DNA from 2 places in the Halobacillus sp. A1-3 genome. Region 2 is predicted to be linked to the other one. Evidence: predicted binding sites of a transcription regulator. Region 2 holds the regulator's gene; the other holds the start of a gene.
The links. Region 2 encodes NrdR, which represses ribonucleotide reductase genes. Its sites were predicted from a motif close to AACACNATATATNGTGTT; they were not measured.
Positions count from the first base shown of each region.

Region 1 (16,748 bases), on a different contig from region 2:
TGAAGAAATGGCAGCAATTGTGCATGGTGCAGGTGGGAAGTTGTATTATGACGGCGCAAATCTTAACGCGATTCTCGGGTATGCACGACCTGGGGATATGGGGTTTGATGTCGTTCACTTGAACCTTCACAAAACCTTTACAGGACCACATGGCGGAGGCGGTCCAGGGTCAGGACCGGTAGGGGTGACAGCTGAATTAGAACCGTATTTACCTAAGCCAATTTTAACTAAGAAGAATGAGCAGTATGTATTTGATTATGATCGACCTAAGTCGATCGGACGGGTCAAACCCTATTATGGCAACTTTGGGATTAATGTTCGTGCCTATACCTACATCCGAACAATGGGGCCAGAAGGATTGAAGAAGGTTAGTGAATATGCCGTTATTAACGCGAATTACATGATGCGCCGTTTACAGGAAGAGTACGACCTTCCATTTGATCGTCATTGTAAGCATGAATTCATCCTATCTGGTAAGCGTCAAAAGAAACTTGGTGTACGTACGTTGGATATTGCCAAACGTCTACTCGATTTCGGCTACCATCCGCCTACCATCTACTTCCCAATTAACGTAGAAGAAGCACTTATGATCGAGCCGACCGAAACGGAATCGAAAGAAACGTTGGATGCGTTTATAGACGCTATGATCCAAATCTCTGAAGAGGCAAAAGAAGACCCTGAAAAGGTTCAGGAATCTCCGCATACGACTATTGTGAGTCGTATGGACGAGACATTAGCTGCTCGTAAACCTGTTTTGAGGTATTCAAAAGAGTAATAAGCAAAAAGATCGAAGCTCAATGAGAGCTTCGATCTTTTTGTGTTCATACAGGGTTGACGATCTATTTTTTGGATTTGATTTTCCCTGTCCATTTCTTAAATCCGCCTTGCAGGACATTTAAATCATCATAACCTTTTTTATTTAGGAGCATTGCAGCACGTGTCGACCGTGCTCCACTTTGGCAATATAAATAGACCGGCTTGTCTTTACGGATTTCAACCAGACGATTGCGCATTTGAGAAACTGGTATGTTCCGTGCTCCAAGAATATGACCACCGTCAAATTCATTTGGCTCTCTTACATCGATTAACTGGGCTTTTCTGTAGCCCTGGCGAAACTCCTCTTCCGTAAGTGTTTTCATAATTTTTCTGGCTTTGAAGAATCTATACAAACCGAATACTACTAGTAGAACAGCAGCTCCAATCAAGATCCATAATTCCATCACAGTTTCCCCCCATTTCTCTCTTCCTTAATCTATTATAGGAGGGAATGGTCAGCATTTCAAAAAAAATTTTCTGTGTACATATATTTTGACTCTCGTCCTGTTGCGGTTTTAAACTAGGCAGATGGTGCAACCGATAAAAAAAGTAAACAGAATGATAAAATGATGTTTTTTCTTTCATTATCTTCAGTTCTTTATGATATCCTTAGGATTATCTGATTGACAAGTTTCTACATATTCGTTCAAAAACACAATATATAGAAAAACTTATTATATCAAACACAATATATTGATTAACTTTTTGTATATGTGGTATCTTACTAGTATTAAGATACTTAATGATTGATTTTTAAGTGTAAGGGAGAGGTTTACAATGCAGACGACTACATCCAGTGACGTCCATACAAAAATTAATTTAGAACGGTTGAACGCCGATATCCGTCAGTTTCCTCAAGTTCATGAGATTACTTCTGATATGTCAATTACCCATAAAGGGGTATCAAGACTGGTCATGCTTGACCGTTATGCTTTTAAAGACACAGAGAAACTTACACTTTCAGAAGGCGATTTTGTCGTTCTGACGGTAAAAGATGATCCTAAGTTTCCAGCGCGCGGTTTCGGTTTTATACAATCAATTGACTGGCAAAAACACGAAGCTGTCGTAAAAGTTGAGAACGAATTCGTAAACGTCCTTGATCGTGAGGAAGAAAGGGAAACAGGGCTAATTACACGAAATCTTGATACGATTGACAAACCATTGGAAGTATTTTACGAGCAAATTGCACTAAGGAATGCCACAGGACTTGCTGAGGTAGAAGTAGACCCAGAGAAAAAAGATCAGAGCTTCAAAGATTTTTATGAAGAGCTCTCTAATTTGAATTTCATACCTGCAGGCCGTGTACTTTATGGAGCAGGCTCGAACACGGACGTGACTTACTTCAATTGCTACGTAATGCCTTATATCCAGGATTCAAGAGAAGGGATATCCGATCACCGTAAACAAGTGATGGAAATTATGTCTCGCGGCGGCGGAGTAGGGACGAATGGTTCAACTCTAAGGCCACGTAATACTCTAGCCAGAGGGGTAAATGGAAAATCTTCCGGTTCTGTTTCCTGGCTTGATGACATTGCAAAACTGACTCACCTTGTCGAACAAGGGGGATCAAGACGTGGAGCACAAATGATAATGCTAGCAGACTGGCATCCAGATATCATTGAATTCATCATCTCTAAAATGCAAAATCCGAGAATTCTCAGGTTCCTTATCGAAAACACGACTGATGAACAAATTAAACAGTTAGCACAAGATAAATTGAAGTTCACCCCTCTTACGGAGACAGAAAAAGATTTGTATCAAAGTGTAATAAACTATAAACATATGCCTGGTCTGGGCGGGTTCACAGAACAAAGCCTTCAGGAGGCAGAAGACAAGTTGAACACAGGCGGTAATTATACCGTTCATAACCCTGAGTTCCTTACCGGTGCAAACATCTCAGTATGTATTACAAAAGAATTCATGGATGCTGTTGAGAATGACACTGAGTATCATCTTCGTTTTCCAGATGTAGAAAACTATACAATGGATGAGATGGACATCTACAATGAAGAATGGCAACAGAGCGGAGATGTTCGTGAGTGGGCGGAGCGTGGGTTCGGCATTCGAACTTACCGCACAGTAAAGGCGAAAGAATTGTGGAATTTGATTAATATTTGCGCCACATATTCTGCTGAGCCAGGGATCTTTTTCATCGATAACGCGAACGAGAAGACTAATGCAACGGCTTACGGGCAAAAAGTAGTTGCAACAAACCCATGTGGAGAGCAACCGCTAGCTCCATATTCGGTTTGTAATCTAGCTGCGGTCAATTTAGCTTCCGTTGCCGATAAGAAAAACAAATCCATCGATTTTGATAAATTAAAGCATACTGTTCGAACAGGCGTCCGTATGCAGGACAACGTAATTGATGCGACGCCGTATTTCCTGGAAGAAAACAAAGTACAGGCATTAGGAGAGCGTCGTGTAGGACTAGGCGTCATGGGCTTGCATGACCTTCTCATTTATACGGAGACAGAATATGGATCGGAAAAAGGAAACCAATTGGTTGATCAGATCTTTGAAACGATCGCGACAACAGCCTATCGTGCTTCTATTGACTTAGCAAAAGAAAAAGGAAGTTTTCCGTTCCTGGTGGGAGAAACAGAAAAGGAAACATTCAAACTTCGAGAAGATTTCATTAATACTGGATATATGAAAGAAATGCCAGAAGATATCCGAGAAGGCATCCTGGAACACGGAATACGTAATTCACACTTGCTTACAGTAGCTCCAACAGGGAGTACTGGAACAATGGTGGGTGTAAGTACAGGTCTCGAGCCGTATTTCTCTTTCTCTTATTACCGAAGCGGGCGTCTCGGGAAGTTTATAGAAGTTAAAGCTGACATTGTGAAGGAGTATTTGGATGAACACCCTGAACAAGATCCAAATCAGCTTCCAGAGTGGTTTGTGACTGCGATGACAATGTCACCTGAAGCCCATGCAGATACCCAATGCATTATTCAGCGTTGGGTTGACAGCTCTATATCAAAAACTGTCAATGCACCAAAAGGGTATTCTGTCGAACAAGTTGAGCAGGTATATCAGAGACTATATCGTGGCGGAGCTAAAGGTGGAACGGTATATGTAGATGGCAGCCGTGACAGTCAGGTTCTATCTCTTAAAGCAGAGGAAAATGATTTCGAAGGTGAACAGACAACCTTTGAATTTGAAGAAGATAGGAAACCGAGAGTCGTTCTTATGGACACTGTTCACGAACTGGAAAAGACGAAAGTGACCATTGGTTCAGAAGTGGGAGATACTTGTCCAGTTTGTAGAAAAGGAACTGTAGAGGACATTGGTGGATGTAATACATGTACGAATTGTAATGCTCAACTGAAATGTGGACTATAATTTCAAAAGCAAACAAGACATCAGACCTGATAAGGTCTGGTGTCTTCCTTTTTTAGCAGTAGCTTTCTTGTCACAGCGAAGAAACTAGTGTATGATTTTTTATGAAAGAACCTACATAGGACAGGTTATATTGGGGGTTTATCATGCCGACACCAAGTATGGAAGATTATATTGAGCAAATTTATATACTTATAGAAGATAAGGGCTATGCTCGTGTTTCTGATATCGCAGAAAACCTACAGGTCCACCCGTCTTCTGTTACAAAGATGGTCCAGAAATTAGATCGTGATCAGTATTTGAATTACGAAAAGTACAGAGGGCTAATTTTGACACCAAAAGGGAAAAAAGTAGGCAAACGTCTTGTCTACCGCCATGAACTTCTAGAACAATTTTTAGAAATCATCGGTGTGGACCATGAGAACATATATGATGATGTGGAAGGTATCGAGCACCACTTGAGCTGGAACTCAATAGACAGGATCGGTGATCTTGTTCAGTATTTCGATGAACAACCGAAGCGGGTCGATGCATTAAGGGAAATCCAGCAAAAAAATGAAGAACAAAATAGCGAAGAATAAGGACGCATATGGATGCGTCCTTTTTTACGTGTTCTAATTCAAACTTCACCTGTTTATAAATGAAATAAGTGGGGTGAGTAAAATGAAGGTTGATGGCGTTTTTTCGGGTGGTGGTGTAAAGGCACTCGCTTTTATCGGCGCTATGGAAGAGCTTGAAGATCAAGGATACACGTTCGCTCGAGTAGCCGGGACATCAGCAGGAGCTATCTTAGCGTCCCTTACTGCAGCTGGTTATACCGCTCCAGAACTAAAGCAGAAATTAAAAACGCTCTCTTTTGAAAAGCTCGTCGATATTCCTTTTACAGAACAGCTGCTCCCTTTTATGAAGTGGTTAATGCTCTACTATCGTTTAGGACTATATAAAGGAAATCGATTAGAAGCTACATTGGAGAAGTGGCTGGAAGAGAAAGGTGTCCGAACGTTTGCCGACTTGCCAAACAACTCCCTGAAGATTATCTGCTCTGATTTAACCCTCGGACGTATTGTTGTTCTCCCCGATGATCTCAAACGTATCTATGGAATTGACCCTGCTACATTTTCAGTAGCAAAGGCTGTTCGTATGAGCTCAGGACTCCCATATTTTTTTATTCCGGTTAAAATCCATGGGAAAAAAGGTAAGTCAGTTATTGTAGATGGAGGCGTTTTGAGTAACTTTCCAATTTGGATATGGGAAACGAAAGGGATTTGCCGAAAACGTCCTATAATTGGAATGCAGCTAAGCGATCCTCCGGATAAGCTCCCTGAAAAGAAAATCCGCAATGCTATTCAAATGTTCCATGCTTTATTTAAGACTATGCAGCAAGCTCATGATGCGAGGTATATTTCACCAAAGTCTAGTAAAGACGTGATATTCATACCTGTAAAGGGGGTTCAAACGACAGATTTTAATATGAGTCCGAAAGAAAAAGAATACCTTATGGAAATAGGAAGAGAACACGCTAAAGAATTCCTGCAAAGATGGAAAAAATAAAAAAATCGAGCCGGCTTAGAAAGTGGCTCGATTTTTATGTTTGTCTTTGTTTCCTTCAATGACTCTTAAGTGAGGAGCGCTTGAGCGCTTACGAGTCTTTTTACCTACAGGTGAAGGCTTTACTTTCGGTTTTGCCATACTGCTTTTTTTGATAGTCGGTGCTGGCTGTTTGTATTTTTGTTTCGATTGTTTCACAGCTTGCTTGTATTTTTTCATCTCGGTACGGTTGCCTCCGCCCCCGAAACCTCGATTTCTAAGAAACAAGAAGTAAATGGCTCCATATACCAATGCAGCAATCCCAATCATCATTGCAATTGAGGATAGAAAGCTTGATGTGTTTGTAAACAACTGAATTCCTACGTATAGCAAGGCAAGGGCAAAAAGTGTATAGATGATAGGAGTCATCCAATTACGCATATTATAGTTCCTCCCTTCTTGAAAGTCATCATCAAATATGTCTTATTACTTATATACCACTAAATCTTTTTTTATATCATACTCAAGAACATTTATAGAGCTTTTTCGACAACTTGCTTAGTGCCTGAGTAGTTTTATTATTTATGCTTGAAGCACCCATGTTCTTTTAGAGTCTTTCCGTTTTTTCTAGGATTATGCAAAACTATGATGTTTTAGTCTATGTGGATGATGTTATCAAAAGCTCAACCGGTCTTTCTAAACGATACCATTTTAAGGGGAATATTAAACACGTAATAAAGCTGAGCTTTCTTTTATTTTACCTCAAAACTGCCCCTATAACTAGCGATAAAATTGTCGATATTAGCATGATTTTTATAGGTTGGTAAATGCTAAGTGATGAGGTGATATAGATGACAGATCAGCCAAAACAACAAAACCAGCAAGAACCAAAACAAAGCGTTTTTACAAAAGCACTGATCACTGGTTTTACGTCCGGCATTCTATGGAGCGGGCTAGCGACCATTGCGTATTATTTTAACTTTACTGAGGTGTCTCCAGCGTCGTTTCTATTTCGGTCTTACTTGCAGACAGAATGGACAGGGACATGGCTTGCCGATGTGCTTGCAATTCTCATAGTAGGTATTTTGTCCCTGGTAAGTGCGATTATTTATTACATGCTCCTAAAGACCAAGAACGGTATATGGCCAGGCCTTGTTTATGGATTAGTCTTATGGGCGCTTATTTTCATCGTCCTTACACCTTTGTTTCCTGCAATCCCAGCATTCTTAGATTTGAATAGCGACACGTGGGTAACAACCGGGTGTTTGTTCATTTTATATGGTGTATTTATAGGGTATTCCATTTCGTATGAATACAGAGAGTTCAATGAGACTGCGAAATCGTATTCAAACGAGCAAGGAGTATGATAAACTGAAGGTGAATAGCAATTTCAAAAAGGTGGGGAGCGCAAGGCAGTATGAAGCGACTTTTATTGATCAATGGTCCAAATTTAAACATGTTAGGGAAAAGAGAGCCTGACAAATACGGCCGCCATACCCTCAAGGATGTTGTCCGCCTTGTAAAAGATACAGCTTGGGAACAAGGGTATGAAGTTGAAGCTTATCAATCGAATCATGAAGGAGATCTAGTAGATCAGATTCAGAGTGCTGTAGGTCGTGCGGCAGGAATAATTATCAATCCTGCTGCTTATACTCATTCGAGTATTGCCATGAGGGATGCGGTTAGTGCTATATCGGTTCCAGTTATCGAAATTCACATATCGAATGTGCACAGCCGGGAGGAATTCCGCCATCATTCAATGTTAGCACCAGTATGTTCAGGGCAGATTGTAGGCTTTGGAATAGATGGATATCGTTTAGCCACCCTCGGTTTAATTAAGAAGATAGAGGATGAAGGGAGAAATGATTCATGAGTAAGTTGGAGAGTTTACGCAAAGCGATCATGACAGAAGAACTGGATGGTCTACTAATCATGAGTCCTAAAAATCGGCGTTACATTTCAGGATTCACCGGTTCATCCGCTGCATTATTGATTACGAACAAGGAAGCAAAATTAGTTACAGATTTTCGCTACACTGGTCAAGCAGCCGAGCAAGCAAAAGAATTTGAAGTGATTGAACACAAGAATCCTATGCATAAGGAAATCTCGAATCAGGTAGAGAAACTAGGCTTAAAACGAATTGGCTTTGAAAAAAATCATGTTACATATAATACGTATGAGCAATATAATGATGAATTGAGCGCAGAACTAGTACCAACTGCCGGTCTTGTGGAAAAGTTACGCTTGATTAAGACGGATGAGGAGATTAGTATATTAAAGGATGCAATAAAAATAGCAGATGATGCATTTGAGCATATCCTTGGCTACATAAAACCAGGCATAAAAGAAATTGATGTATCCAATGAGCTAGAGTTCTTTATGAGAAAGCAAGGAGCCACTTCTTCCAGTTTTGATATCATTGTAGCCTCAGGCTATCGCTCAGCTCTACCACATGGAGTTGCTTCTGAGAAGGAAATCCAAGCTGGTGAGCTTGTGACTCTTGATTTCGGTGCCCTTTATAAAGGTTATTGTTCGGATATTACGAGAACTGTTGCCGTTGGAGAAATCAGCGATGAGCTCAGAAATATCTATAATACTGTTCTAGAAGCCCAGTTAAAGGGTATGGAAGGGTTAAAGGCAGGTATTACTGGGATAGAAGCGGATGCATTGACTAGGGATTATATTAAAGAAAAAGGATATGGCGAATACTTTGGTCACTCTACCGGTCACGGAATCGGTCTGGATGTGCATGAAGGTCCAGGATTATCGTTCCGTTCCGACCAGCGGTTAGAGGAAGGAATGGTTGTCACTGTAGAGCCGGGAATTTATGTGCCTAATGTAGGCGGATGTCGTATTGAAGACGATGCCCTTATTACCAAAGAAGGAAATGAACGTCTAAGTACATCCACCAAAGAATTGATCACGTTGTAAGTTGTAAAAGGAATTAAGGAGGAATATTTGATGATATCAGTAAACGATTTTCGAACAGGTTTAACGATCGAAGTAGACGGAGGAATTTGGCAGGTTATGGATTTTCAGCATGTGAAACCTGGAAAAGGGGCTGCTTTTGTCCGTTCTAAATTGCGTAATCTTCGAAATGGAAATATCCAAGAGAAAACTTTCCGTGGAGGAGAAAAAGTAGAGCGTGCTCATATTGAAAACAGAAAAATGCAGTACCTTTACGCTAATGGAGATATGCACGCTTTCATGGATATGGAAACCTTTGAACAAGTGGAAATCCCTTCTGCTTTAATTCAAGAGCAGTTGAACTATTTGAAGGAAAACATGGAAGTGCAAATCCAGTCCTATCAAAGTGAGACCATCGGTGTAGAACTACCTAAAAATGTGGAACTGGAAGTTGTAGAGACAGAACCAGGAATCAAAGGTGATACCGCTAGCGGTGGCACAAAACCTGCAACACTTGAAACAGGATTGATCGTCCAAGTACCTTTCTTCATTAATCAAGGAGAAGTTCTTGTGATCAGTACAACAGATGGAAAATATGTTTCTCGTGCAAATTAATAGAGTACACGAATAAGCTCGCTCCCTTTATGGGAGCGGGCTTTTTTTAATAGAGCTCTTATAAATTCTATTTTTATATCATTTAACCTGTCATAAGAGTGAGAGAGGGACATACATATGAAGTAAACCATATAAAGGAGTTAGAAAGGATGAAAGAGATTATCAGGTTGTTTCCTGATCACTTTCAACTTCTCTTAAAAAAGAATGTGAATTGGGAGACAGTCCAAGAAATTCGTTTAAGAGTCCAGCACAAAATTGAAATCCTTGATTCGACCACTAACGCTTGTTTGTCACAAGGCTGTTTATCAGCTGCAGATCTATCTTATGTTTTAAACCAGATCAGTCAATTCTCACTCTACCGATTCAAAGATCAGTTGAAAGATGGATTTATTACCATTGAGGGTGGCCACAGAGTAGGACTTGCTGGAAAGGTAAACACAATAAACGACAAAGTGGATACCGTAAAGCACGTATCTTTTATGAATATCCGAGTAGCAAGGTCAACAAGAGGCCACGTAGAACCGTTGCTGCCTTATCTATATCATGATGGCAGGTGGACAAGCACTCTGATCATAGGACCGCCACATTCTGGAAAAACTACCTTACTTCGTGAGTTGGCACAAATGATAGGGTCTAACCGCATTTATCCAGCTTCAAAGGTAGCAGTTGTCGATGAAAGATCAGAAATTGCAGCGAGCCTGCAAGGAGTTCCTCAATTGGACGTAGGGTCCAGAACAGATGTGATGGATGCCTGTCCGAAGGCAGAAGGCATGATGATGATGATACGCTCAATGTCACCTGAAGTCATTGTAGTTGATGAAATTGGAGGGATACAAGATGCTGATGCAGTCCGAGAGGCTGCTTATACGGGGGTTGAGGTCATTTGCAGTATTCACGGGGATAGTTTCGAATCTGCAAGAAATCGTCCGTCAACGAATTCTTTAATAACGGAAAAAGTGTTTGATCGTTATATAGTACTTGGGAGGCTTACGGACAAAAAACCTGGAGCCACAATGGTTCTTGATGAAACTGGACAAGTTATTGCACAAATGGAAAGGAGGAGAAACGATGGAGTGGCTCGGAGCTCTAATAATCCTGTCCGTCACCACTTGGGCGGGTTTTGATATAGCGGCTCGTTACAAAAAAAGGCCAGGACACATTAGGCAATGGAAAAATGCGCTTCAAATGATTGAAGCAGAAATGGTGTTCGGCCAATCGTCCTTATGGGAAGTTTGTGAAAACCTATCTCTCCATCTTCCTGAACCGATTGGAAAATTTTTTAAAAGTATCACGGAAGAAAAAGAATATTGTTCTGATTTCTCTGAACGGTGGACGAGTCATTTAAAAAAACATTGGTCCATGAATGCACTGACGAAGAGTGAGTGGGAAATTTTGACCCAGTTTGGCCAAACTCTTGGACAGCACGACTTAGAGCAGCAGCAGAAGCAGATCCAACTAACTCTTCATCATCTCGATCGTGAACTTAATGAAGCACTGGAAGTTTGCGAGCAATATCAAAGAATGGCACGCGGAATGGGAGTCTTGAGTGGGTTGTTAGTTATCATTCTTATCATTTAAAGGGGGAAGGGGCATTGTGCTGCAGGATGCAACGATTCTTTTTCAAATAGCAGGTGTCGGAATTATCGTCGCTATGATTCATAGCATTTTAAAACAGATGGGAAAAGAGGAAATTGCTCAAGCTGTTACGCTGACTGGCTTCATTATTGTACTTTTTATCGTACTTTACAGGCTGGCGGATTTGTTCCAACAAATAAAATCAGTATTTCTGTATCAAGGGTAGCTTATGGATATTATCCAAGTCGTATCACTGGGCTTAATAGCGGCACTTTTAATTATCTTGTTAAAAGAGCAAAAATCTTCCGCCGCTTTTTTGCTTCTTTTGTTTACGGTTATTATTATCTTTTTGTCCATCTTAGACCAAGTAAAATATATATTTACTCTTCTCTCCTATATCGCTGACCAGGCCCAAGTGGAACCTGTCTATTTTAAAACAATTTTAAAAATTATCGGAATTGCTTATATCGCAGAATTCGGAGCGCAACTGATCAGAGATGCAGGTTTGAATTCATTAGCATCAAAAGTGGAGCTTGCAGGGAAGCTGTTTATTCTCATGCTTGCGATTCCTATTGTCACAGCTGTCATTGAAACGATACTGAATTTCATACCCGGGCACTTAGGATAAGATAGCGAGGTATCCAATGAAACGATTATCTATCATAAGCTTTGTTCTATTTATTCTGATATGTTTTCCGTCGGTTTCGTTGGCTTCGACTTCACCTTCCACTTCACCAGAAGAAGTACCATCCATGCTAGATCATGTTTCAACAGAGGAGTTGGAAGCTAGCTGGAAAGAATTGAGTCAAAAATATGGTGAATATGTACCTACCTTCACAATGGATAATTTTAGAGAATATATCCAATCCGAAGGCTCAATAAAATCGTCGGATTGGTTCTCTGGATTACTAAAATTTTTCTTTCACGAGCTGATGGTGAATGGTAAACTCCTTGCTTCACTATTGTTTCTTACTTTGTTCAGTACATTGCTGCACTCGGTGCAATCTTCCTTTGAGAATTCTGTTGTGAGCAGAATTGCATATCTTGTGATCTATTTGGTTTTATTAACACTTGCACTGGAAAGTTTCCGTCAAGTGATTGGTTATACGCTTGATGCCATTGATAGAATGAGCAGCTTTATGATAGGACTTCTTCCTTTACTATTAGGCATCATGGCTTCATTTAGCCATCTGATGTCGATTTCATTTTTCCATCCGATTATCGTTGCACTCGTACAATCGAGCGGGCTTTTGGTTAAATACCTTCTAATCCCTTTGTTTGCATCTTCAGCACTGTTGTTGATCATCGGTGGGTTGAATGATACCTATAAAGTTGATCAGCTCGCTGAACTGCTTAGGAAGACAGGGCTTGCTGTAATGGGAATCTTTTTAACCATTTTTTTAGGGGTCATTTCTGTCCAGGGCACGGTAACAGCCGTACAAGATGGGGTTACGATGAAGACAGCCCGGTTTGTCACAGGGAATTTTGTTCCTGTAGTGGGGCGTTTGTTCACGGATGCTACCGACACTATCCTAGGGGCATCCCTCGTCTTAAAAAATACATTAGGTATTGCCGGGGTCGTCATACTTTTGGGCATAGCCATATTCCCTGCATTAAAAGTGTTTGCTATAGCTATTATATATAAATTGGCAGCCGCCCTGCTGCAACCGCTTGGTGATGGTCCAATTATAGAAGCAATGTCTGTTGTCAGCCGCCATATCATGTATGTGTTTGCGGCTTTACTTATGGTATCGATGATGTTTTTTCTTGTCATCGTCATTATGGTCGCAGCTAGCAATATCACAATGATGGTGAGGTGAGAGGGCATAGTGATGAATGTATTTACAGAATGGATTACGAGGATCGTACTTTTTCTTTTATTAGCTATGGTGGCCGATGCTCTTCTTCCATCAGGCCTGATGAAGAAATACGCCCGGCTTGTCATGTCCATTTTACTGCTGCTCATTTTTTTAGGGCCGCTCCTCCAAGTACTTAAAGTCGATCCGAATCAACTGTTGAAATCAGCTGAATATTCTATGGATCAACAAGTAGACACTTTAGCTTTAGATGAAAGTATAGAAAAGAAGAAAAATGAAATAGTTGAGGGACAAGACGCATATAAATTAGAACAGGTTACCCAAGCTTTAGCGAAAGAAATGGAAGAACCGCTTAAACAAGACCTCCACCTGCAGCTGGTCAACCTTGATATGAGCTTTCTGAACAAACCCTATCAAATGGAGACACTGGACAAGCTGGTGGTGACACTTTCACCGGTAAAGGAGAAAGCACCGGTTGATGAAGTGAATATTTCGATCATGGATAAGCCCAGCTCTGAGGAAAACAAAGAAGATGAAGAGGTTCGAGATTGGATAGCTGATCACTTGGACTTAAACAAAGATCAAATCGAGATCCGCTGGGAGGAAGAGGATGAGTAAATGGTGGAATAAACTTTTGCAACCTTTGTCTGGGAAAGAAGGCAGTAAAATAAGCAAGCCTAAATATGTGATTGGGTTAGGTCTGATTGGGGTGCTGTTTATCTTAACAAGCAATTGGTTCCAATCTTCAGGACAACCAGAGCCGGAAATGCCATCTCAAACTTCATCTGAACAAAAAGCAGAAGCAGAATCTCCTGAAATGACAGACTCCATCTCTTTGCTGGAATCAGAATATGAAAAACAGCTTAAGCCTCTTTTGGAAAATATCGAAGGGGTTAGTGCGGTGGATATAATGATTAATTTATCAGCCACACATGAAAAAGTGTATGACAAAAATTTAATTATAAGTAAACAAACCACACAGGAAACAGATAAGAATGGAGGGGAGAGGGAGATTGAGGATTATTCAAAGGAAGAGCAATTAGTCCTTGTCCGTCAGGGGGATCGTGAAGTTCCTTTATTGACCAAAACTCAAAAACCAGCTGTTAGCGGTGTATTTGTCACAGCTAAAGGGGTTGACCAAATGAAAGTGAAGGGGTGGGTGGTCGAAGCAGTGTCCAGGGTGCTTGATGTCCCGAGCCACAGAATTTCAGTATTGCCTAAACAATAAGGAGGGTTTCTCTTGGTAAAAAAACAAACCGTATGGTTACTCACAATGTTAAGTCTTTTGATCGTTTTGAGTGTATATTATATGACGTCTCCTGATAATGGAGAAATGGCTTTCATACAAGAGGATGAATTCGCTGAAATGACGGAAGAAAAGAGTGGAGCAGAAGGAATGGACGGGGTCGAGACAACAGGAGATGGTACTGTGATTTCACAAGTGTCGACGGATGAATTATTTGCAGCCATTCGCCTCGATATGAAAAATGAACGAGATCAATTACAAGAACAGCTATCTGACATTGTAGCGTCCAGTAATTTCACAACACAAGAAAAAAATGAGGCGCTAGAAAAGATTGAAACGTTGAAAGAGACTCAATCGAAAGAATCCATATTAGAAAATACAATCCGTGCAAGTGCCGCTTATGAGGATGTATTAGTAAGAGCTGAAGAGGATACGGTCCACGTCACAGTGATGTCGGATGAGCTTTCAAAAACAGAAACTAATCAGATTATCCAAATGGTTTCGGATGAGTTTGGTCAAAAAGAAGTTCAAGTTCAATTTCAGCCTGCAAGTTAAGGTTTACCCTTCTGATCTGAATGGTCAGGGGGATTTTTTTTGTTCAAAAATTAATTAGCAATCATTCCTAATTAAAACGCTTTCCCATAACCAAGTTGCAGTCAGGTACCATTATGTCGTAGAATATTAAGAGGAGTTTTTAGTACCAGTTATAAAAGTAATTATACATAAAGGGGTGCCAGACATGTTAAAGGTACAAGAAATTCGTGAAATTATTAAGTTAATCGACAAATCAAATATTGATGAATTCTGTTATGAATCTGATGGAACAAAGGTTTCTATGAAGAAACAGCAGGGGCAAGTCGTCACAGAACCTGTACAAGTCCAGGAGACAGCTAAGCCACAGCCGGCTCCACAACAGGAGCCGACAGCAAAAGAACCTGTCCAGCAAAAAGAAGAGCCAGCTCAGAAGCAGGAATCACCTGAAACAGAGCAAGGTAGCAGTGATTATGACCAAGAGATTACTTCACCGATGGTCGGTACATTTTATCAATCTCCGTCACCTGAAGAAGGTCCTTACGTTCAAGAAGGCGATCAGGTGAAAGAAGACTCAGTCGTATGTATTGTAGAAGCGATGAAATTATTCAATGAAATTGAAGCGGAAGTATCTGGTGAAATCGTCGAAATTCTTGTCAAAGACGGTGAGTTAGTCGAATACGGCCAACCGTTGTTCCGCGTAAAGTCTAAATAACGGGGGATGAGTTTTTTGATTAAAAAAGTTTTAATTGCAAACAGAGGAGAGATCGCTGTTCGCATTATCCGTGCCTGTAAAGAGATGGGGATTGCGACTGTAGCGGTTTATTCTGAAGCAGATAAAGAAGCACTACATGTGCAGCTTGCGGACGAGGCCTACTGTGTAGGACCTAAATTGAGTAAGGATAGTTACTTGAACTATACAAACATCATGAGTCTTGCCACACTTACTGAGGCAGATGCGATCCATCCTGGATATGGATTTCTTTCTGAAAATGCAGAGTTTGCTGAAATGTGCGAGGAATGCAATATCACTTTTGTTGGACCATCCTCTTATGCGATTCAAAAAATGGGTACAAAAGATGTGGCCAGAGAAACTATGAGGGAAGCAGGTGTCCCGATCGTCCCTGGTTCTGAAGGAATTATTAAAGACGAGAAAGAAGGGCTTCAAGTAGCAGAAGAGATTGGCTATCCGGTTATTATTAAAGCGACAGCTGGAGGCGGAGGTAAAGGTATCCGCGTAGCCCGCGATGAAGAAGACCTTAAAAAAGGTATTCGTATGACTCAGCAAGAAGCTGAAACGGCATTCGGAAACCCTGGGGTATATATAGAGAAGTTTATCGAGAACTTCCGCCATGTCGAGATACAAGTGCTCGCTGACAATCATGGTAATGCTGTTCACCTTGGAGAGCGTGATTGTACAATCCAGCGCCGTTTGCAAAAGTTAATCGAGGAGACCCCATCTCCAGCGATATCCGAAGATATGCGTGAAAAAATGGGGGATGCTGCTGTAAAAGCAGCTCTCGCTGTTAACTATTCTGGTGCAGGGACGGTTGAGTTCATTTTCGATAAAGAGGAAGACAAGTTTTACTTCATGGAAATGAATACAAGAATTCAAGTAGAACACCCCGTTACAGAAATGGTGACTGGTGTTGATTTGATTAAAGAAATGCTTTTAGTCGCAAACAATGAGAAACTTTCCTTCAATCAAGAAGAAATTGAATTTGAAGGCTGGTCTATTGAATGCCGAATAAACGCAGAAGATCCCTTCAAAGATTTTATGCCTTCTGCAGGAAAAATAGATATGTATTTACCGCCAGGCGGCCTTGGCGTACGAGTAGATTCAGCTGCTTATCCAGGATATATGATTCCACCTTATTATGATTCCATGGTCGCTAAGTTGATTACTTACGGTAGAGATCGTGACGAAGCGATCCGTCGAATGAGACGAGCTCTAGACGAATTTGTTATTGAAGGTATTCATACCACCATTCCATTTCATCAGCGCATGATGGAACATGAAATCTTTGTTGGCGGAGACTTTAATACGAAATTTCTAGAGAAGTATACTATAATGAAAGACGAATAAGGAAAAGGAGTGGTCGTTGTGAACGAGAAGCAATTGTTGAATGTGACAGATGGGTCTACACTAGGCAATATTGAGATTGCTCCTGAAGTAATTGAAGTGATCGCGGGCATTGCCGTTTCTGAAGTTGCTGGTGTCGCTTCAATGAGAGGCAACTTTGCTTCCGGTGTCGCAGAGCGCTTAGGAAAAAAAGATCATGGAAAAGGTGTAAAGGTCGAGTTGACTGAAGACGGTATCTTAATCGATGCTTATGTTGTCGTGGACTATGGAATTTCTATTCCGG
Region 1 is NZ_JBPCEO010000007.1:160,482-177,229, forward strand. It holds gene gcvPB (aminomethyl-transferring glycine dehydrogenase subunit GcvPB) at 1-775, shown strand, start outside; gene ACRYKC_RS13705 (rhodanese-like domain-containing protein) at 840-1,220, opposite strand; gene ACRYKC_RS13710 (vitamin B12-dependent ribonucleotide reductase) at 1,594-4,167, shown strand; gene mntR (transcriptional regulator MntR) at 4,311-4,745, shown strand; gene ACRYKC_RS13720 (patatin-like phospholipase family protein) at 4,828-5,715, shown strand; gene ACRYKC_RS13725 (SA1362 family protein) at 5,731-6,132, opposite strand; gene ACRYKC_RS13730 (YqhR family membrane protein) at 6,543-7,058, shown strand; gene aroQ (type II 3-dehydroquinate dehydratase) at 7,109-7,564, shown strand; gene ACRYKC_RS13740 (M24 family metallopeptidase) at 7,561-8,622, shown strand; gene efp (elongation factor P) at 8,653-9,213, shown strand; gene spoIIIAA (stage III sporulation protein AA) at 9,363-10,337, shown strand; gene spoIIIAB (stage III sporulation protein SpoIIIAB) at 10,282-10,791, shown strand; gene spoIIIAC (stage III sporulation protein AC) at 10,808-11,014, shown strand; gene spoIIIAD (stage III sporulation protein AD) at 11,018-11,416, shown strand; gene spoIIIAE (stage III sporulation protein AE) at 11,433-12,608, shown strand; gene spoIIIAF (stage III sporulation protein AF) at 12,621-13,223, shown strand; gene spoIIIAG (stage III sporulation protein AG) at 13,216-13,833, shown strand; gene ACRYKC_RS13785 (SpoIIIAH-like family protein) at 13,846-14,406, shown strand; gene accB (acetyl-CoA carboxylase biotin carboxyl carrier protein) at 14,591-15,097, shown strand; gene accC (acetyl-CoA carboxylase biotin carboxylase subunit) at 15,113-16,468, shown strand; gene ACRYKC_RS13800 (Asp23/Gls24 family envelope stress response protein) at 16,487-16,748, shown strand, end outside.
Region 1: the regulator NrdR is predicted to act here: its motif matches at 1,499-1,516, upstream of ACRYKC_RS13710 (vitamin B12-dependent ribonucleotide reductase).

Region 2 (16,748 bases):
CATTTGTGTGAACTCAAAATACGGTACGACCGAATCCCCAGGCTTAACCCCGAACTCTTCTGCTTCTTCTCTGCTGGAAGCACCGATATCAATAAACATGTCTTTAATTTCTACTGCTTTCTTACGTTGGTCAGGCGGCAGAATATGAGGCGGCTTCGAGCCAATGATTCCTGTTATATCACCACTACGAGTCATAATCGTCACTCGCTGGGCAAGCATAACCTGACTCCACCATCCACCAACAGGCTGGAAGTATAGATAACCGTGATCGTCAATACGAGTTACCATAAAACCAACTTCATCAAGGTGACCGGCAACCATAATGCTCGGTCCTTTTTTGTTTCCTGTTTTCTTGGCGATTAAGCTGCCAAGGTTATCAGTAAATACTTCCTCCGCATAAGGTGAAATGTACTGCTTCATGACTTCTCTTGCTTCTTTTTCATTACCTGGTACGCCTTTAGCGTCTGTAAGATCTTTCAACATCATCAGAGTTTCATCTTTTTTCGCCATATGTATCATTTCCTCCTTTTTATCTCCACCTGCTATTATATAACTTTTGAAGCGATTTCACAAAGGTAGAGGTACGATTAATACCCCTTGTCTTGTCGTTCATAATTCACGATATTTTTGGAGTGATAAGCATCCATCAGTTCTTCTTCCTTAAGTCCCAGCGTTTCTCCTAATTTTAAATAACTATGAAAAGCATTTGAATAGGTTGCTTCATTTGTTGCATTCCGAAGCTGCTCAATGTGACTGTACACTTTGAGAAAAGCCTCAGTTTTTGTATTGCAGGGATGAACAGTTTGCGGAGAATATCGATAGCCGAGATCAAGCCCCAATGAAAGTAAGAAATGCAGGCCGTCTACATATTCTTCAAGGATCACGTGTTTTTCGCTAGCTGATTTTGTACTCCAGAATTTGAAGCAGCGCGTTTCATTAGCAAGCTCTCCCAGTTCAACAAGCAGGGCCAAGATTTTTTCGTCAACGACGTTCACATCCGTTAATTGGTGATTTTCCTCAATGTATTGATCTAGTGTTTTTTGCATTTGATAGAGCTTTTCCCAATTCACAGTAATATCTCCTTTAATAAATTTTTCATCATAAATGTATCATTTTTTGAAACGTAAAGACACTCTCACACGTATGTAAATTATCAAGCCATATGCAGGGAGACGATCCTATGATAATCATTTTGTTTCGCTTATTATTGTTAATTGCGATCGCTTTTATCTTATATACGGCCTACAAATTCATCATTAATCCCAGAAGAAAACTTGACCTTGCCCGTGATAAAAAAGAATTTTATTTCCACGACAACAAAGAAAATACGAAACAGAATTTTCTCATGACCTATAAAGGACTAGTATTCGAAGGAGAAAAATACTTAGGGACCACCGATCATTCATTTGAAGTTGTAAACATCAGCGTAAGCGCCCACACACCTGAAAAGCTGCAAGGACTTACAAGAGAAGATCTCTATTTCCTTGAGCAGGAGATTCTGATTCGTTATCCATATGCTTCGATTGAATGGAAATATCCCGTCAACAGGCTGATCATTCATCCTTTAAAAGATGAACAGCATGATTAAAAAGCTACCTTACAAGGATTGATCCTCAAAAGGTAGCTTTAGCTTTAAGCGCTTGTTTGAAAAAAATCTCTCCAAAGAAATACTTCATATTTTTTACGAATAAAGAAGCATAAAGCGATGAGCAGTGAAGAAAACAAGACCATTAATGGAATCGATAATAACGTGATCCACTGCCCGAGAGAGGTGTAAATAACAGCTAAAGGAAAATTAGCAAACAATGAAGACTTCGTGTAATCTTTAAAATCTGCACTGATTTCAATCAGACAATAAGACAGCAGATGAAAATGGATGAATGGAATCAAACGTAAAACGGCTACTTGCTTAACGGTCAATGTTGCATTCTTTTTCATCCACTTTTCTTTTAGAGACCGCAGCCTCTTCAAACCTGAAGGTACTAATCGAATGGTTCGATAGAACAATAAACTAGAAAGCATCGTCCCGATTACAGAATACGCCGTACCTGCAATTGGTCCAAACAATACACCACCTGTAATGCATACAAGCATGACAGGCAAAAATAAAAATGGACGTAATAAATGAATACCTATAAATAAGAGCGGTGCCCAGGCTTCCTGATGTTCTAACCAAGCTATTACAGCTGCTGATGTCTCGCCCATCCCATCCCCCTCCCTGTCTACATATTATGACAGAGCGGTCAGAGATAGAACCGGTTTAGAAGATACCCCCAAGCAAGAAGATGCATAATAGTTAGGACAGGGAGGCCCCTCTTGAATGAGCGATGCTTTGTCTTATGCCTAAACACGATCATCCCAAGCCATCCGCCTAAAGCTCCTCCTAGAAAAGCAAAGGTCCATAGCGTTTTTTCCTTGATTCGCCATTTTTCTCTCCGCGACCTGCGCTTATCCATCCCCATTAAAGTAAACAACCATAGGTTGATCAGCAGAATGTATGTAATGATGAACCCCGATACGATCTCCAAGATACGACCTCCAAATCCTAAGTAAAAAAAGTCATTTCCTGGCGATCGGAAATGACTTTTTCTCAAAAATATTTATACAGTTCTTATTTAAGAGCTGACTTAGCTTGTTCTGCTAGGCTTGCGAAACCTTGCTGATCATTTACAGCAAGATCAGCTAGCATTTTACGGTTCACTTCTACACCAGCTAGCTTAAGACCGTGCATCATACGGCTGTAGGAAATGTCGTTCATACGTGCCGCAGCGTTGATACGTGCAATCCAAAGTTTACGGAAGTCACGTTTTTTCTGACGGCGGTCACGGTATGCATACTGACCTGATTTCATTACTTGTTGTTTAGCTGTTTTGAATAGAGCGTGTTTTGAACCATAATAACCTTTTGCTAGTTTAAGGACACGGTTACGACGTTTACGTGTCACTGTTCCACCTTTTACTCGTGGCATTGGAATCCCTCCTATATGTTTCGTTCTTGATTAGTCTTTTGGAAGCATGTGCTTGATGCGGCGGTAGTCTCCAGCAGAAACTAGCGCATCTTTACGCAATTTACGCTTTTGTTTTGTAGATTTGTTAGCGAACAAGTGGCTTGTGAAAGCGTGGGAACGTTTCACCTTACCTGTTCCAGTCTTTTTGAAGCGTTTTTGAGAACCTTTATGGGTTTTCATTTTTGGCATGTGAATTTCCTCCTTTTACTTGGTTCAGAGACTTACTTCTCGGCAAGAGGAGCAAGCATTAAGAACATACTGCGACCTTCCATTTTAGGCTTGGTCTCAATTTGGGCGATGTCTTTACATTCTTCAGCCATACGCTCAAGAACTTCCTGCCCTAGTTCTTTGTGAGTGATCGCACGACCGCGGAAACGGACTGATGCTTTCACTTTATCGCCTTTAGACAAGAACTTGCGAGCATTACGCAGCTTCGTATTGAAGTCATGCTCTTCAATGTTCGGACTTAGACGAACTTCTTTAACCTTAATGACCGTTTGTTTCTTGCGAGCTTCTTTTTCTTTCTTCTGCTGCTCGAAACGGTATTTACCGTAGTCCATCACTCGGCAGACTGGAGGCTTAGCATTTGGCGCCACCATAACGAGGTCAAGATTTGCATTCGCTGCAATATCAAGTGCTTCATTACGGGATTTGATACCAAGTTGCTCCCCATTTACATCGATTAGACGAACTTCGCGGGCACGGATTTTTTCATTAACGTTCATGTTATCCTTGCTAATATTGAGCCACCTCCATCGTATTTTAGAAAACCTTATAGAGATCTGTCATCGACAAGATTTTTAAACATTAAAAAAGTGTCGGTACACATACTGCACCCACACGTATCCCATCGTTTAAAAAGGATTTATGACCTGCCAACTGCTTTTTGCGTCGATCAGGTGAGAAGCGGGTGCTTCTACTTGTCTCTAGATCCGTTCATTCAGTTACCTAATATATAGTAGCATGCCTTATGATTCCTGTCAACAATCAATTGACCATATCGAAGACTACTTTTAAAAGGATAAGGGATTAAAGCGGGAATTTCAAGAGATTTTCAGAGACAACTTCTTCCTCCTTTGATTTTTGGAGATCGGTTCATCAGTATGGTACGTGATTGATTAACTGGTGCGCCACCTTGCACCAAGCCAAAGCCAGCAAATATAAAAATGGCGCGAGAACAATCTCCCGCGCCAATTCTTACTTATTTTCTTAATAGCTTTTGATCAATTTCATTACGGATTTCTTCAATGAATTTCTCCACTGACTTCGTTTCCGAATCCTGTTCGCCATAGCGTCGTACGTTAACGCCGTGATCCTCGATTTCGCGATCTCCGACTACAAGCTGGAAAGGTACTTTTTGCATTTGAGCTTCACGGATCTTGTATCCGATTTTCTCATTACGCTCATCCAGCTCAACGCGTACGCCAGCTTGACGAAGTTCGTCTTCAAGCTTTTTAGCGTAATCTAAGTGGGCATCTGCGGAGACAGGGATAATTTTTGCCTGAACCGGGGCGAGCCAAGTCGGGAAGGCTCCTTTGTACTCTTCAATAAGGAATGCTACAAAGCGTTCCATTGTTGAAACGACTCCACGGTGGATAACCACCGGACGATGGTCATTCCCGTCTTCACCGACATAAGTCAGGTCAAAGCGTTCCGGTAAGTGGAAGTCCAATTGGACAGTGGAAAGAGTCTCGTCTTTTCCTAGGGCTGTTTTGACTTGGACATCGAGCTTCGGACCGTAGAAGGCCGCTTCGCCTTCCGCTTCCACATATTCAAGCTCCATATCTTCCATTGTCTCTTTCAGCATAGCTTGAGCTTTGTTCCACATATCATCGTTATCTACATACTTCTCTTTGTCTTCTGGATCACGATAGGAAAGACGGAAATAATAATCGTTGATCCCGAAATCATGGTAGACCTCTTGAACTAGACGGACTACTCGTTTGAACTCATCTTTCAGTTGGTCCGGGCGTGCAAAAATGTGGGCATCATTCAATGTCATGGCACGTACACGCTGAAGTCCTGCAAGCGCTCCGGACATTTCATGGCGGTGCATCGTACCTAACTCAGCAATACGTACTGGCAGGTTGCGGTAGCTATGCAGTTGATTTTTGTAAACCATCATGTGGTGCGGGCAGTTCATTGGACGAAGCACAAGATCCTCATTGTCCATTTCCATTGTCGGGAACATGTCATCTTGATAGTGGTCCCAGTGTCCACTTGTCTTGTAAAGGTCTACGCTTCCTAGCACAGGTGTATAAACGTGATCGTATCCAAGCCGCTCCTCAGTGTCGACGATATACCGCTCAATTGTACGGCGGATTGTCGCGCCCTTCGGCAGCCATAGCGGCAGACCTTGTCCAACTTTTTGATTTACTGTGAAAATGTCCAGCTCTTTTCCTAGCTTACGGTGATCCCGCTCTTTGGCTTCTTCTAGAAGATGTAGGTACTCTTCTAATCCGGCCTTCTTCTCAAAAGCTGTACCGTAAATTCGTTGAAGCATTTTGTTGTCGCTGTTACCGCGCCAGTAGGCACCGGAAATACTCAACAACTTGAACACTTTGATTTTGCTAGTTTGTGGAACGTGTACACCACGGCAAAGATCGAAAAATTCACCTTGCTTGTAGATTGTCACTTGTTCCCCTTCAGGAATATCATCAATAAGCTCAAGCTTCAAATCATCTCCGATTTCACGGAATTTCTCTTTCGCTTCTTCACGAGATAATTCAATACGCTCGATTTCATGATTTTCATCGACGATTTTTTGCATTTCTTTTTCAATTTTCGGCAAGTCTTCTGGAGTCAGAGACTCTTCCATATCAATGTCATAATAAAAACCATTTTCAATAACAGGGCCAACACCAAGTTTCACTTCGCCATAAAGGCGTTTAATTGCCTGGGCCATCAAGTGAGCTGTTGAATGACGAAGCACCTCGATCCCTTCTGGGTTTTTATATGTCAAAATTTCAATGGCTCCATCTTTTTCAATAGGACGTCTCAGATCATAAGGCTGTCCATCCAGCTTGATTGCTAGAGCTTGCTTTTTCAAGCCTGGTGAAATGGAATGAGCTATTTCTTCGCCAGTCGTGCCTTGTTCAAACTCCTTTGCATTACCATCTGGAAATGTGATTTGAATCGCATTCGCCACTTTCATACACTCCTTTTCTAATAAAATTAAAAAACGCCCGTCCCTTAGCATCAAAACTAAGGGACGAGCGTTGTCACTCGTGGTTCCACCCAAATTCCCGCATTACATGCGGCTTCGTTCATCCTTAACGCGGACCAGTCGCTACTCAATACTAGTAATCGTTCATAAGTAGAGCTCAAAGGTGGTAAACTGCTAAGTCGTCAAGAAGGAGCTTTCAGCCGATGACTCCTCTCTCTAATCATGCGTCTCTCAGAGTTCGTGTCCTTTTCATAGCCATGTATATGAATATGTAGGTTATTATATCCATTTATCTACGTTAAATCAAGACATTTTAAATGGAAATTCAGACTGGGCTTTCCAAGTAGCTTTTTCTTCAAAAATATTGCGTATTAATTCAAGATGTGGATCATCTGGTTTGTTTGTGTAAATGACCAGTTGATCAGGGGCGTGAACAAGCGCTGGAGTGATACACCAATGAAGTGGCAGATCTTTGATCGACTCATCTGGATACTGTTTCATATACAATAAAGTCTCCGACTCACTAATCGGGTTGCCTTCATCATGAAAATACGTGAGTCCATTGTTTTGATACAAGTGAAGAAGCGAGACCCCTGTATCCCGATTTTGTACTCGGTATCTCCATGAATCAAGCAAAAGCTGGTAAGCTTCCTCCTGTTTATACTCATCAATGATAAACCCTGTATATTCCACAATTAGACGGTGGCTATCCTTTAAACAGTCTACACACATATCATCAAAATTAATCACCGAATGGAGAGTCACGTAATTTTCCAAAAAGGATTGTATATTTCTATAGACAGGTGGCATGGCAAGCCCGGACGGCGGTTCTCCTTCAAACTCACGACCGATCTCCAGAATTCTCTCAATTTCTCGACGATCTTCGTAATAATAAGTATGCCGGAGCACACCTTCCATCCAGCCTAGCCACTTCCCCGCTCGTATGACCTGCAGGCAAGCTTGAACGATTTCACGATAGGTGGACTGGCTCTTATTTTCATTTTCTAAAGTAACTTCATAGTGTTCCAATTCATCCTTCAAAAGCCAAAGCTCTTGCTCTTTTACAACTGAATTATAGAACAAATCAGCTTCACGCCGTTTTGAAAATTGTAAGCAAATCACAGTGTTTCCCCCTCATCCCGACTTTCCTCTCCTGATTTATCCGAAGTGTGTTCCTGTATAAATCAACGATCAGAAACGCAATAAAATGAACTCTGGATGTCCACGTATAAGGTTGTCTTTTCCATCTTATATTTATGAAAAGGATGGGGGAAACATGCTTTTAAAGAATTAAAAGTTTTGCAATTAACTTCTACGGTTACGTCCTTTGACTTGAATCAACTCGCTCAGCTGCTTAATACGTTCGGTAATACGTTTTGCTTTCACTTGCTCTATATCTCCTCGATTACTTGTCATTAGTACTTTCTCGAGTTCTTCAAGGTTATAGTTTGAAGTGAAAAATACAGGCAGGCGCTCCATCATTCGGTACTGGAGAATGGATCCTAGAATCTCATCTCTGAACCAAGCGGATTGCGATTCAGCTCCAATATCATCCAGCATTAAAACAGGAATCTCTTTGAAAGCTTCAATCTTTTCATTCATTGAATCATCTTTTATGGAAGATTTGATTTCTCTCACTAATTCCGGCATGTAGATGATCATGGATGGAATGTTTTTAGAGCTTAGTTCATTAGCGATTGCCCCAAGAAAGTACGTCTTACCAACCCCAAAAGGTCCGTGAAAATATAGACCTTTACTTGGAAGCTCATCGCCGAGGTTTTCTATATAATTAACTGTGGCTTCTACAGCCTGTCCTCGTTCAGGATCTTGTAAATCGAGTCGATCTAAACTCGCTTCCAGAATTTCTCTAGGCATATGCAAACTTTTCACAAGAGACTTCTGGTGTTGGTGGTGCTCTTGTTTACGTTGACGGCGGCATTTATCGTAAGCCAATTTCACTTCCGTCCCGTTCTCCACTTCTAAACGCGGAACATATCCCGGTAGAATATTAATGCATTCTTCACGAGAGGGACATTTTTCACAGTTTTTTGACTGAGTTTGATATTCATAAAGTTTGATCAGTTGTTTTTCAAGCTCTTTTTCTGTTAAGGAGGGGTGTTCATTCATGAGGTTGATGACCTCTTTTGACTTAAAAACTTCTTCTTTCATTCGATTCATACGTTCTTGAAAAAGCTTATTTTCCCTCATCCACTTTTGCAGTGATTTTTGAATCGGCTCCATGATGTTCACCACCTTTTTTCATCAATTTCCTTTATTCGTCAACCGCTTAATCCGTTCAGCGATATCGCTTGTGTTCACAGGTGTTTCTGTCGCGTGCTCGTCAGAAGAAGCTTTTTTCTGTTCGTGGAACCATGCTGGAATCACTTCTTCCTTCTTACTTCGTTTTTGTGATTTCTGCTTACCCCACTGCTGGTATTTCTGATGTTCAGCTTTTGCTAAGTTCATAGCCTGTCTAACCGTGGTTACATTTTTTCTCGTCCAATGACTGGCGATTTTTTCAAGGTAGGCTTTCGATAATTTCATGTCCGTTTTTAATAAGACATAATGAACCAGAACGTTCATAACACCTGGAGTAAGTCCTTGCTCAGTCATCACATCACGAATCAGTTTGAGATCCTGGTCTGATGCACGATTGCCTCCAGACAGGTCCTCAAGCAGTTCTCGTGGTGAAATCTGCTCTAACATATCGACAAACTGCTCTTCCTTGCTCTGGGCTGCAGAGTCCGATGTTTCTTTTACTTTTTGTCGCTGATCCAAAGTATTGGTTTGATCCTTCGAAGGTTTTTCCTTCATAAAATCATGGCAGGCCGCTTTTAATTCTTCAGCTACTAGTTGGTGATTTTCATCAATCGCCCATGTGACAGCTTTTTCAAGTTCTAATGTTGTCAAATTATAGAGAGAAGCCAACTGAGCAATCAGCTTTTTGTTAGGACCAGTTAATATCCGTTCACTTTGGTACATCCTGTTTTTCAGAGACTGGTGCAGCCAATCAAAATCAACACGACTGAAATTAAGTACAGGACCACGTTCTTTCCTATCCTTCAAATCTTCTCGCTTCAGCTGGACCTCTGGAGGAATCCCTTCCGTAAAAGTAGAATGGAACACTTCATCAAATGTTACCGTTACTTCTTCGTATTCATCCATGGACACATATTCAGTCGTTAAGCGTTCCTTGATTTGTTTATATTTGTCTGCTCCCAGTTCATGAAAGAGAAGCAATGACAGCATATCATCCATAAAGAATTCATTCGGAGAAAAAGGCGGATAAACTTTGTATAAGTAAATGGATTGCTGGTCTTCACCACTTTTCTTATAGGTGCTTATCAATCCAATCGCTTCTAGCTTTCTCCTTGCATCGTACACTTTATCCAAAGGAGCCGAAAGGTAGGTCATCAGCGTGTGGTGAGACTGTACACTCTGTACATCCGTCAACTCTGATTCTGAAACCAAGATTTGGTATAAAGAAACGGCTAATTGACCAATGATTGGCTGATAAAGATGAGTAAGTGAATGATGAGCATTCGTAGGAAGTGCCCCACACTTCAGTATTCGAAACCCATCTACAGGAAGTAGTTTCCCTACAGAATGATTCACTCCTCTCCCCCCTTTTCGTAAAGTCTTGCTTCTTACTTTTAATTCTATAACGTATGCGTAAAAAAGAAAATGAGCCACGTCAGGCTCATTCATCATCCTCGTGTTTAATTAATTCTTTTAACTCATCAATGAAAACATTAATATCTTTGAATTGTCTATAAACAGAAGCAAAGCGAACATAAGCGACTTCATCTATAGAGGATAATCGTTCCATGACCATTTCCCCTATTTCTTTGCTCAGCACCTCAGATACGCCTCTGTTTCTTAACTCTTTCTCAATATCTAGCGTGACACTCTCTAATTCTTCAACAGCGACCGGGCGTTTTTCACAGGCACGAATAAGCCCACGCATCAATTTTTCACGACTGAACTCTTCTCGTGTTCCTTCTTTCTTTACAACAATTAAAGGAACTTCTTCGATTCTCTCAAATGTCGTAAAACGAAAATCACACTGTTCGCATTCTCTGCGCCGCCTTATCGACTGGCCTTCCTCAATGGGTCTGGAATCCAACACTTTCGTGCTCTTATAATGGCAATTTGGACATTTCACCTTGGATCAACTCCGCATCGTCTCATTTCTATCACTTCCTATGATCGATCGATAGTCGTGTACTGACTATCCAACTTTTCATAAAATTGCACAATGAGATTTCGGCTGAATCCAAAATCCACAGGTCCACCTGATTCGGTTGTAACCGAAAAATCTACGGCTGTTCGGAAAGGTCTTACCATAATTACAGTAGCAACAACGAATGCACGACGCTTCCCTTTATATTTGACCGTAATTTCTCCGCGTTCTTTCGACGAAGCGACTATCTTTGACGGATTGGAGAACATCTCCTCGATCGATTTAAATAATTCGTCATGTTTTGCCTTGTAATAATGAGTTACAAGCTGCGGATCTTTATGTTCTTCGCTTGATTCAGCATGATTACTGAAATATCTAGAAATAAAAGCCTTCACTTACCTAACCCCTTCAGTTCATTCGACATATACTTCCTACATTTTAACACGATTCAACAAAATAGGAAATGGTAATAGAAAGGTGGAAGTGAGCGTTTAAACCCCGTACGCATAAGACAAGCGATGATGTAGGGGCTTTTTTCCCTACAACAGCGATTGACTTATGTCGATAGGGGCTGCGAACTGGAACTAGATCCAGAAATAATGAAATGTGAAGTCCTCCTGGGAGACACGACATGCATAAGACAACCACCAGCGTGGAGCGCTCTTCTCCACGAGGGTGGTTGACTTATGTCACGAGTGTCTGGGGGACGGAGCTGGATCTAGAAAGAGAAAGGTGGAAGTGAGCGTTTAGCCCCGTACGCATAAGACAAGCGATGACATTGGCTAAATCACGATAATTAAAAAAGCCGCACAGGAACCCTGTGCGGTCTTGATATTTCATATTATAAAGCACGAGACTGTTGAACCTCAACAGGTCCCATTCCTCTCGGTACTTCAACCGTTTCATTACGGCCAGCTTCCAAAGCATTTACGATATATTCTGCAGCCACATTCGGATCAATTCGATCTCCGCATGTGTAAACATCGATACTTGCATATCCATGTTCAGGGAAACTGTGAATCGTCAAATGCGATTCGGAAATAATGACGACCCCGCTGACACCGTGGGGAGCAAACTTGTGAAATGCGACCTCTCTCACTTCCGCTCCTGCTTTTAGTGCAGCATCGACAAAAACTTGTTCTATATACGACATATCGTTCAATTTTCCTTCATTACAATCCCATAGTTCGGCAATTACATGTCTTCCCATTGTATCCATTGCTAGGATCCCCCTTTGTACATTAACTTCTTTATCTTCTAAATAACAGTCATGAGCTACCACGGGGGAAAGTTAGTCCTGAGAGGTCCTAACCCTTTGAGTAGACATGAAACCTTACGTAATTCAGAAGTTCAAAAAGAAGTATATACGGTTTACCCCCATTTTGCAAGATATATTTTTCCAGACTGGCTGGGGTTATATAAGTCTTGCACGTTGGTTCCTATTATAAGATACAAATGGGTGACTTTTCCACCTATGAGACTCTCGCAGTTGTTTCTTGTTTCATTAGATTACCGACATACTTAGCCAAATCAACGACGCGACAAGAGTATCCCCATTCATTGTCGTACCAGGCAAGCACTTTAACCTTCCGATCCTCTATGACTTGCGTCGACAAACTGTCAATGATCGCTGAAGATGGAGAAGTTGTGTAGTCAATAGAAACAAGAGGCTCATCATTGAACTCTAAAATCCCTTTCATTTCCCTGCGCGCTACTTTTGCAAAGGCTTGATTGACCTCTTCAACTGTAACATCTTTCTTAAGATCGACAACAAGATCGACTAAGGATACATTTGGTGTTGGAACTCTCAATGCCATTCCATTCAACTTCCCTTTCATACTAGGTATGACCTCTCCAAGAGCTTTTGCAGCGCCTGTGGAGGTAGGAATGATGGATTGAGTACATCCACGAGCTCTTCGTAAATCCTTATGAGGATTATCTAAATTCTTCTGATCATTTGTGAAGGCATGAACAGTGGTCATTAATCCATTTTCGATTCCGAATTCGTCTTCTAGCACTTTAACCACTGGTGCTAAGCAATTCGTTGTGCAGGAGGCGTTGGAAATAACGTGATGTTCATTCGGTTCATACGTTTCTTCATTTACTCCCATTACAATGGTTGCATCGACCTGTTTTCCAGGAGCCGTAATAATGACTTTTTTCGCTCCTGCTTCCATATGCAAGGAAGCTTCCTCTTTCGTTCTGAATTTCCCAGTTGCCTCTATGACAATATCTATATCTAATGTGTTCCAAGGTAATTCCAACGGGTTTCTTGTTGAACATAATTTAACTTTCTTTCCGTTCACAAGCAATCCGTCATCCGAAGCTTTGATTTCGCCTTCAAAGCGTCCATGAACGCTGTCATACTTCAACATATGAGCAATAGTTTCTGCTGGATAGCTCGCATTAACGGCTACAAGTTCTATCGACTCATCTACAGCCGCTTTTCTAAAAACCATTCTTCCTATTCTCCCCAAGCCATTAATGGCGATCTTTGTTTTCCCCATGATCCAGCCCCCTATATGTGATATACTTTTGAATCGTTTTTTCACGATTAGTATAACATATTGTAAGCGCTTTTTCAGTTTTGTTCATAACTTTTTATAAAAAAATAAAAAACACGCCAAAAACTAAAAAGTCCTGACGTGTTAATATACGATATTCCATTCGTGAAGTATGTCTTTTAATTGTTGAAAACTTTCATCAATCGTTCCGTTGTTGTCAATGACGGCGTCTGCCATTGCTGCTTTTTGTTTCACAGGAATTTGTGCTTTGATACGCTGTTCGGCATCTTCGCGACTAGATCGATCACGTTCCATCAGACGCTCAAGCTGAGTCTCTTCACTTACGTATACGACCACAACGCGGTCCACGTAATGACTGAGTTTACTTTCGAAAAGCAGCGGGATATCCAGAACCATTGCAGAATAATGTTCAGAAACATAATAATCACGTTTGGCAAGCATTTCTTTTCTTACTTGAGGATGAACAATTGAGTTTAGCTGCTTCCTTTTTTCTTCATCAGAAAAGACGACCTTTCCCAATTGCTTTCGATCGAGCGTTTTATCCTCTTGTAAAATGCTGTCTCCAAAGGTATCAACGATTTGTTCGTAAGCAGGCTCTCCTGGCTTTACAACTTCCCGAGAGATGTTGTCGGCGTCAATAACAGGAATGTTCAATTCTGTAAACATTTTGGATACTGTACTTTTTCCACTGGCAATACTGCCTGTCAAACCGATGACAAGTGTCATTCTACACATCCTTTACGCAAGCTTAATCATACCAATAATTATTAATAAAACCCCTGGAAGAATGGAAATACTTTCTGCTTTTTCACTAAATCTAGCCCCTCCTTTGATGCCCGCAAAAAGCATAAGGAAGGTAGCTAAGAAAATAAATAAGGATGTTATAAAAGGAGAAACCCCGATAAATGCCCCACTCACTCCTGCACCGATCGTGTCTAGAGATAAAGCTGTACCAAGCAGCCAAACCTCTTTACCTCTGATGCCTCCGGAACGATCGACATCTGCCGATTGCGGGTCATTGAGCACCCTCGAAGGCTTCAGCCAGGGCTCTCCGTTATCTTCAGCAGTATCGTGTTTCCTGAAATACTGCCATAAGAAATAAATGCCGATACAAATTAAAGCAATCGCTCCAAGTCGATCTGCGTACTCTGCAGAAACAAAAGGGAGCAGGAAATGCCCAACGTAAGAGGAAAGTAAGAACCCAATACCAGAGAAGAAAGCGATAAATAATACACCGGGAAGCGCGAGTCCAATACGCTTCATTCCGAGGACACATCCGATCCCAAAACTATCAATGCTAACTGCAGTGACAAACAAGATTGTAAATGTAACGATGCCCATACCATCCACCTCTGTTTTTAGCTGTGGATTAGTATATGGGCTCCTTACATTTTGGTGATTATTTCTGACATTCTGGACAGATATGCGTCCCTCTTCCACTCACTTTCAGCTTCACAATTGGAGAGCCGCATCCTATGCAAGGGGCGTCCTGTTTTCCGTAAACTCGGAGTTGTTGTTGGAACATGCCAATCTCACCCTGACTGTTCAAATAGGAGCGAATCGTTGTGCCACCTTGTTCAACAGCTTCCAGAATAACCTCGATACTAGCTTCTCTTAAACGTTTGACTTCATTTTTAGTTAATTCCCTGGCTATTCGCTCAGGGTGAACCTGCGCCCGGTATAAGGCTTCGTCCACGTAGATGTTTCCAAGTCCAGCTACAATGGTTTGGTCTAGAAGCACTGCCTTAATGTTTCTCGTAGTTTTCTGAAGCTTTTCAAAGAAATAATCTAAAGTAAACGCCTCATCAAAAGGATCCGGGCCAAGCTGGATTAGCGGCTTGTTTTTCCACTCTTCTCCCTTTTGAAACACATGCATCGTTCCGAATTTTCGTACGTCGTTGTACCTGAGCTCAGTACCATCTGTGAAGTGAAAAATAACATGGGTATGCTTTGGTTTTTCTACAGAAGCTTCATAAACCCCAAATTTCCCTTCCATCCTTAAATGAGAAACCATAGCAAAGTCATCCAAATAAAAGATCATAAATTTCCCGCGGCGATCAATATCCCTTATGGATTGGCCTTTCAACATGTGTGCAAATTCCTCGGGATCTTTAGGCTCTTTGATGATGTTTCCCCACAATACAGATACATCTTCGATTGTTTTATTTAATACTAAATTTTTTAATGTCTTTCTGACCGTTTCTACTTCTGGTAGTTCCGGCATGGTGTCATTCTCCTCACTTACTTTGCATCGTACCAGGTTGGACCGTACGAGTAATCCACCTCAAGAGGAACATTCAAATCGACGGTCTGTTCCATAACTGATGCTACGACATCTTTTAATTTTTCTATTTCATCTTCTGGAGCCTCTAGTATAAGTTCATCGTGTACCTGAAGCAACATCCTTGCTTCCAGTTTTTCTTCTTCCAGGCGATGCTCAAGATCGATCATTGCTTTCTTAATGATATCAGCGGCACTTCCTTGAATAGGAGTGTTCATTGCTGTACGTTCAGCAAAGCTTCGTTTATTAAAATTACGGCTGGTAATGTCCGGCAGGTAGCGGCGCCGGTTCATGAAAGTGGATACGTACCCCTTCCTCTTTGCTTCTTGTACGGTCTCATCCATATACTCCTTCACACCCGGGTAGCTTTCAAAGTATTTGTCGATAAATGCTTTTGCCTCTTTTCGAGTAATTCCCAGGCTTTGAGACAATCCAAAGTCACTAATTCCGTAAACAATTCCAAAGTTCACCGCTTTAGCTTGTCGTCTCATTTCACTTGTGACTTCATCGCTTTCCACACCAAACACTTCACTTGCGGTCTGAGTATGAATATCCTGTCCTTCCTTAAAGGCTGCCATCAACTTCTTATCTCCAGCAATATGAGCAAGGACTCGGAGTTCAATTTGCGAATAGTCACTGGCAAACATGACCCAGTTTTCCTTTGAAGGGATAAACGCCTGTCTAATTTTTCGACCTTCTTCAAGACGGATTGGAATGTTTTGGAGATTAGGGTCTGTAGAACTTAATCGTCCGGTCTGAGTCAATGCCTGATTAAAGCGTGTATGGATCTTCTGAGTGTCTTCATGAACAACCTTCAGCAATCCCTCAATATATGTTGACTTCAGTTTACCTAATTGACGATATAACAAAATCTTAGGAATGATTTCATGTTCATCTTCAAGTTGTTCTAGTACATCGGCTGAAGTAGAATAGCCAGTCTTCGTCTTTTTGATGACGGGAAGCTCCAGTTTTTCAAACAGGATCGGTCCTAACTGCTTTGGAGAGTTTAAATTGAATGACTCCCCTGCAAGCTCGAAAATTTCTTTCTGTACCGTTTCTAAACGACCTTCCAATTCATCGCCCATCTTCTTCAGGCGTTCTACGTCCACCTGGACTCCGTGGTGCTCCATACGCCCTAGAATCAACGCCAGAGGCATTTCTAAATCATTATATAGATCATATTGTTCATTGTCTTTCAATTGCTTTTCCGCTGCTTCTTTCAGCTCATAAACCATGGCAGCTTTCCTGCTTATATGATCATGAAACACTTCATCGTCATCAGGGCGCTTCATTTTTGCCCCTTTTCCGTAAACTTCTTCATCATACTTCACTGCATTTGATCCCATACGGTGAGAAATTGCAGGTATATCATGATTATTTTCAGACGGATTGATTAAATAAGAAGCAAGCAGCAAATCAAAAGTAATCCCTTTAATATGGATACCATGGCGAAGCAAAGCAACGAGTGTGCCTTTTGCATCAAACACCCATTTTTCCTTTGAACCATCTTCAGCCCATTTTTTGAAAGCTTTAGAATCCTTCACAACTTCTATATCTGCCACATATTTTTTATCTTGATTGACGAT
Region 2 is NZ_JBPCEO010000010.1:95,752-112,499, reverse strand. It holds gene ACRYKC_RS17185 (M42 family metallopeptidase) at 1-510, opposite strand, end outside; gene ACRYKC_RS17180 (dUTP diphosphatase) at 588-1,070, opposite strand; gene ACRYKC_RS17175 (sigma-w pathway protein ysdB) at 1,181-1,588, shown strand; gene ACRYKC_RS17170 (TVP38/TMEM64 family protein) at 1,633-2,205, opposite strand; gene ACRYKC_RS17165 (DUF1294 domain-containing protein) at 2,244-2,528, opposite strand; gene rplT (50S ribosomal protein L20) at 2,612-2,968, opposite strand; gene rpmI (50S ribosomal protein L35) at 2,999-3,196, opposite strand; gene infC (translation initiation factor IF-3) at 3,229-3,732, opposite strand; ribosomal protein L20 leader region at 3,811-3,935, opposite strand; gene thrS (threonine--tRNA ligase) at 4,209-6,161, opposite strand; gene ytxC (sporulation protein YtxC) at 6,477-7,295, opposite strand; gene dnaI (primosomal protein DnaI) at 7,479-8,414, opposite strand; gene ACRYKC_RS17130 (replication initiation and membrane attachment family protein) at 8,436-9,788, opposite strand; gene nrdR (transcriptional regulator NrdR) at 9,874-10,338, opposite strand; gene ACRYKC_RS17120 (cytosolic protein) at 10,377-10,751, opposite strand; gene speD (adenosylmethionine decarboxylase) at 11,198-11,575, opposite strand; gene ACRYKC_RS17110 (glyceraldehyde-3-phosphate dehydrogenase) at 11,829-12,863, opposite strand; gene coaE (dephospho-CoA kinase) at 13,005-13,607, opposite strand; gene ytaF (sporulation membrane protein YtaF) at 13,620-14,222, opposite strand; gene mutM (DNA-formamidopyrimidine glycosylase) at 14,281-15,105, opposite strand; gene polA (DNA polymerase I) at 15,123-16,748, opposite strand, start outside.